2 regions of the Paenibacillus sp. cl6col genome follow, and region 2 is predicted to be linked to the other one. Evidence: a T-box and tRNA genes for the amino acid it is inferred to sense, from the RefSeq annotation. Region 2 holds a T-box; the other holds one or more tRNA genes.
The links. The T-box of region 2 lies ahead of leuS (leucine--tRNA ligase). A T-box ahead of a tRNA ligase gene usually reads a tRNA of that ligase, here a tRNA-Leu.

Region 1: it has a tRNA-Leu gene. The T-box ahead of leuS (leucine--tRNA ligase) is inferred to sense a tRNA for this amino acid. The anticodon was not compared.

Annotation. Positions count from the first base shown of each region.
Region 1 covers NZ_FNAZ01000005.1:297,838-300,981, forward strand. Annotated here, with positions in the region: gene BLS15_RS15715 (hypothetical protein) at 1-225, opposite strand, end outside; gene BLS15_RS15720 (hypothetical protein) at 485-811, shown strand; gene BLS15_RS15725 (hypothetical protein) at 892-1,107, shown strand; tRNA gene BLS15_RS15730 (tRNA-Leu) at 1,291-1,377, shown strand; tRNA gene BLS15_RS15735 (tRNA-Leu) at 1,637-1,723, shown strand; gene BLS15_RS15740 (EamA family transporter) at 2,035-2,898, opposite strand.
Region 2 covers NZ_FNAZ01000003.1:607,506-610,649, forward strand. Annotated here, with positions in the region: gene leuS (leucine--tRNA ligase) at 1-1,465, opposite strand, end outside; T-box leader at 1,570-1,799, opposite strand; gene BLS15_RS10780 (class I SAM-dependent DNA methyltransferase) at 2,018-2,779, opposite strand; gene BLS15_RS10785 (CvfB family protein) at 2,850-3,144, opposite strand, start outside.

The DNA of each region.
Region 1 (3,144 bases), on a different contig from region 2:
AGAGGATTGGCTCTTTGGTGATGCAATTTCGGTTTTCTCGTTTTGTTTCCCTACAGGCTTGCGTTCATCTGGCTTCACCTGAGAATCTTTCTGGTGCGAATAAGGTGTATCCGTTTCAATTGGGGGGATGCTGTGCTCCTGTGAGGTGCATCCTTGAAGCAGCCACGTCATCATGACTGCGGCCAGTACAATGGTTATACTGCGTTGCCGAGTAGATCGCCACATCGTAAATCCTCCTCTACCGCCTCGCGACGGGCCTAGAACATATTACCCTATATACGGAATTTGAATCAATTGCCAATTTGGACGTTATGAACTAGTTATCAACAGTAAATAATAAAAAATAAGCAAAAATAACCCTCTTATATAGTTAGACGCTTCAAAGCTCCATTTAGTTTCAGTTGATGAAAAGAATTGTCTGCTTTTCTCCATTCACCACTTTGACATATAATAAAAGATAAGATGGTGAGAGGGGGCAACGCAGATGGTGGATGAACGAACGGCTCGCTTTTTGGAAGAAAAAGTGACGGAGGCTAAAAACCATTTTGAACGGGCACTAGCATGCAAACACACGGAATTCGATGATTTGTACCCGTATATGATCGAACACCCTCAATTTTTCTGGTACAAAAGGTATGTCGCTTGGTCAGAATTGCTGACGATCGTAAAGCTGTGCGATCAGATGCAGGTGGGCTGGACAGGGAAATTTACCGCGCAACAAGTTGCGTATATTAACAAGCGTGTCATGTCTGCCAAGGTATTGGACTATTGGTTTGAAACGAACGATACGAAGGAACATGTGGGCTATTGAGATGAAGCATGCGTATGTGTGGGGCCTGCTGATGATGGCAGGCCTTGCATGTTGTACATAGCGGAGGTGTGAAGTACATGATGATGGAGGAAGCGGAGCTTGATCGTTATCGAGTGGAAGGAACATTTGTCAGAGTCATTAGGGACATACTGGAGATGAACGATGTTCGAGGATTCGTGGTTGCATGGGATGATGAGTATGTCATGATTCGCAAGCGAAATCGGCGTGTTGTGAAGCTGAGTCGCAGCTATATGATTCAACCTGCAGATGAGCCAAGAACAGTCCCTGAGACTTGATCGGATATACTGGAATACTGCATGGCAGCGGGGAGGGAAACCTGCCAGCTGCCTTGCAGCAGAAATAAGAAGATATCATTGCAAAAAGTTTATAAAAGTGTTGACGATCCTATAATGACGTGATATTATATTCCTTGTCGCCAGGAAAACAACTTAGCGACTCAATCGGAAGTAATCAAATATGCGGTCGTGGCGGAATTGGCAGACGCGCTAGATTCAGGTTCTAGTGGTAGCAATATCGTGGAGGTTCGAGTCCTCTCGACCGCACCATACTTTCATCAGTGAATCCTCATGCTTATGAGGTTTTTTTATATTTACATGATCTAATAACCCGTCGTCGATGATTTTCGGCAGCGGGTTTTTTTTACGTTTCACCCTTTAATAATCATCAATTTCCCATCAGATTGTATGCGTTAATCACAATCGTTTCATTTTTGCTATGACGGTGCTTGACACAATGGTTCCAACCGTGTATAGTAATGATTACTGATTCCGAATTATTATCGGTTTCAAACGCAACATCTTATATGCGGTCATGGCGGAATTGGCAGACGCGCTAGATTCAGGTTCTAGTGGTAGCAATATCGTGGAGGTTCGAGTCCTCTTGACCGCACCATACTCTAATTAGCAGAATCCTTACGTCATTAAGGATTTTTTTATTTGTCTGTAATTCTTCGATAAGATGTTTTATCATAGCAGCTTTGAACAGGCTCGTAAATCGGATGCATGATGATTTACGGGCCTTTTTTGTGTCCCCATTATAGGTGAAGTCACGATCTTGGCTATCCGAGTGAGATCGTTAGTACAAGGTCGACAGTCATCCAATATCTAGTTAGATACAGGAGAAAAGACTCCAGGCTAAAAACAGCCGGAGTCTTGAATCATCTTACCATTATTCAAATTAACCATGTGCGCAGAAAGTGGTAGTTATAACAGAAGCATAAAGGTTCCGCCAACAAGCAGGAGGAGACCGACAAAAGCTTTCATAGACAATTTTTCCTTAAACACAATGTAAGCGAAGATAATCGTCACGAGTATGCTTAATTTATCGATAGGGACTACGATACTTGCGGGCCCTTCTTGCAGTGCCTTGAAGTAGAGCAGCCAGGACATGCCGGTGGCCAAACCCGATAAGGCAAGGAAAATCCAACTCTTTTTGTCGATTTCTTTGATGCCGCCCTGTTTCTTAGTTGCGAATACAATCAACCACGCCATGATCAGTACAACGATTGTTCGGATGGCGGTGCCTAGATTGGAATCAACATCTTCAATGCCGACTTTGCCTAGGATTGCTGTGATTGCTGCAAAAAGAGCGGATAGTACGGCATACCAAACCCAATTCCCGCTTTTGTCAGAGGATTGTCCAGCATCTTGTTTTCTTTGTATCATCATATACGTTCCAATTCCAATCAACGCCATACTGATGATTTTCAGTAAGGTAACTGGTTCCCCCAGTAAGATAATTGCAAAAAGCATTGTCATAATCGTGCTTGATTTATCAATGGGAACGACGACATTCACATTGCCTAGCTGCAGCGCTCTGAAATAGAAGATCCAAGAAGCACCGGTCGTCAGTCCTGATAATACGAGATAGAAGAGAGACTGCGAGCTGATGTCGAACAGGTTCGTATGTAAGTTCCCTGCAAACACGATAGTCCACGCAAAAATGACAACAATTCCGGTTCTAAGGGCGGTAGCTAGATTGGAATCCGTACGCTGAATCCCGATTTTAGCAAGAATAGAAGTTAAACCTGCAAATAGCGCCGCACCAAAAGCATAAATCATCCACATGTAGGTATCCTCCAAACTCTATGTAAAACACTATGTACCCAGGTAACAGGGAACTTATGATCATCTTCGTTTAGGGAAGACAGCATATCCTTCATTTTACTATATTTCTTCAGCTAGCCTATCGATACTCTCACGATTTCCCAGTCATGCGATGCTGAATCTTGATAACAAATGCCAGATGAGCTCTCTGCGGCTGGATGCTCATATGTATTTGTTCTCCTCAAGCCTCTAACTTCTCCGTTTTCC
Region 2 (3,144 bases):
TGCCCGTCTCTGGATCAACTGTGTTCACCCATTCGTCTACATTCGCAAGCGGAGATTCTCCAGTTCCTGATGGACGAATCTGATCGACATCCGGCAGTGTAAGCGGAAGTTCGGATTCCGGTACAGGCTTCATTGTTCCGTCTTCCAGATGAAGAATTGGAATCGGCTCTCCCCAGTAGCGTTGACGGCTGAACAACCAGTCGCGCAGGCGATACGTTACCTTGCCTTCGCCCTTGCCTTCAGCTTCAAGCCATTCAATCATGCGCGCCATTGCAGCCGCATTGTCCATTCCGTTCAGGAATTCTGAATTCACATGAGCTCCATCGCCGGAATATACTTCTTCCTGTACATTGCCGCCTTCAATAACTTCGATGATCGGCAGGTCAAATTGCTTCGCGAATTCCCAGTCGCGCTGATCATGTCCAGGAACAGCCATAATTGCACCTGTACCGTATCCAGCAAGCACATAATCCGCAATCCAGATTGGAAGCTTCGCTCCATTCGCCGGGTTCACCGCATAGCTGCCTGTGAATACACCCGTCTTATCCTTCGCCAAATCCGTACGCTCCAGATCGCTCTTGCGTGCCGCCTGCTCTTGATATGCCTTCACAGCAGCTTGCTGTTCAGCCGTCGTGATGCGTTCGACAAGCTCATGCTCAGGAGCCATGACACAGTAAGTTGCACCGAACAGCGTATCTGGACGAGTTGTAAAAACAACCAGTTCCTCTTCGTGACCGTCGATTACAAAGCGAACTTCAGCTCCCTTGGACTTCCCAATCCAATTGCGCTGCATGTCTTTCAAGCTCTCCGGCCAGTCAAGCTCATCCAGATCTTGCAGCAAACGCTCTGCATACTCCGTAATCTTCAATACCCACTGACGCATTGGCTTACGAATAACTGGGTGGTTACCACGCTCCGAACGGCCATCGATGACTTCCTCATTCGCAAGTACTGTACCGAGGGCTGGACACCAGTTAACAGGAACTTCTGCAACGTAAGCGAGTCCTCTCTTGTACAACTGAATAAAGATCCACTGCGTCCACTTGTAATATTCCGGATCAGTTGTGCTGAACTCACGATCCCAATCATAAGAGAAGCCCAAGGACTTGATCTGACGACGGAAGTTGTCGATATTCTTCACCGTGAATTCACGCGGATGCTGTCCCGTATCGATCGCATATTGCTCAGCTGGAAGGCCGAATGCGTCCCATGCCATCGGATGAAGGACATTGTATCCTTGCATGCGCTTGTAACGAGACATGATATCTGTAGCCGTATATCCTTCCGGGTGTCCTACATGAAGTCCGGCGCCAGATGGATATGGGAACATATCCAGTGCATAGAAATTTGGCTTGTTCTCATCTTCTGTCGTTGCAAATGTCTTATGTTCATCCCAATAGGATTGCCATTTCGGCTCGATCTGCTGCGGCACGTAACCGTGCGGCTGCTTCGCTTCTTGACTCATGCTTACTCCTCCTACGATGCCCAGACGGCTGCTCGCGCATGTCCGTCATACTTGTGGCAATGAATAAATGTGATTAAAAAAGCCTCCCATCCTTAGCGATAATCGCTAGGGACGAGAGGCATTATTCCCGTGGTACCACCCTAGTTAGCGGACAGCATGCTTTGCTATCCACTCCCTTTACACCATTAACGCTGGCAATACGTCGCAGCTTACCGCTCCTGATTCTGCTGCGCGACTCTGAGGTGAGTTCGCTTCTGCACCATCACCGGCTTGCACCAACCGCCGGCTCTCTGAAGATGGGACCTAAGGTACTATTCCTCTTCGAAGTCTTTCCATTCTACCTATTCAGCTTGAATATGATTATGATGCATCCAAATAGATGCAAGTAGCTATATCATAATGAAAAATTTTCTTATTGTCAATGATCGCCATGCAACTCCAAATCTTTCTTGTTCATTCGCCTTGAATTGAGAAAGTAACACCGAATTCTACATCTCACGACGGATCAATGTGCATATCACATGCATCTTCAGAAACTATGCACATCTATCTTTATGGCTTCACTGCAACAAAAAAGATTCGGCGCGACTCTTCGTCCGGCGACTGCCATTCAAAGTCCGCAAATTGCTCGACATGATCGAAACCAGCTTCTTTCAGCATACGTTCTAACCAGTCTGGATCATAGGCGCGTTCAACATGCTCCTCGTCAATACGCTCGTACAAGCCTCCAGACTGCTGACGAACGAACAAGGTCAGCTGGTGCTCAATCTCCTGGCGTTCTTCATCATAATCCGAAAACCAAATGTAAGAGATATCTTCATCATCATAGGCAAAAGGCTGGGTCTCCGCATAATGTTCGAATTGACGGACATGAAGCACATCGAACAAGAAAACGCCGCCAGATCTCAAGTTGTTATAGGTAGCTTGAAAAGCACGCTTCACGTCGCCCTCTTCTGTCACATAGTTCAAGCTGTCACAGAACGAAACGACGGCATCCGCTTCTCCAGGCATGGCCCAATCGCACATATCTTGATTCACCCAACGCACGTCGCCCTTCAGCGGTCCAGCCTCTATTCCCTTGCTGCTCGCAATTGACAGCATCGATTCTGAAATATCGATGCCGATTACATCATAACCGAGCTTCGCCAGTGGCAATGCCGTACTCCCGGTTCCACAGCCAAGGTCAACGATGGAACGAACCTGGCCGCTTCCAAATCGTTCCCAAGCCTGCCGAGCAAATGACACCCACTGGTCGTATGGCATGTCCTCCATTAAGCGGTCATAAACCTCCGCTACACGCCCATATGAAATCATCTATCTTCACTTCCCCTGCCGGAGGTTGTTCCCTCATTCCATCATTCGTAATGCATGTTGAACGAACGACTTAGCGTGCATTGTCGTTGCCGTACGAGCGAGCCTTATGTGCTTCACGCGCTTCGGCTTGTGCCGCCGACAGTGCCTTGTGAAGCTGTGCCGTATCCATTGCAGCAGCCGTTTCCGTCAATTCGGTCCAATTTCCATTTTGACGAATGAGACCTGCCTTCATCAAGCGGCCGATAGCACGCTTGAATGCTGACTTGCTAATGCCGAAGCGCTGCTTCACAATATCGGCAGGCGTCTCATCGGAATATGGCATTGTGCCGTTTGGGCGCTCCTTCAAGAAGGTGAACAAGCGTTCA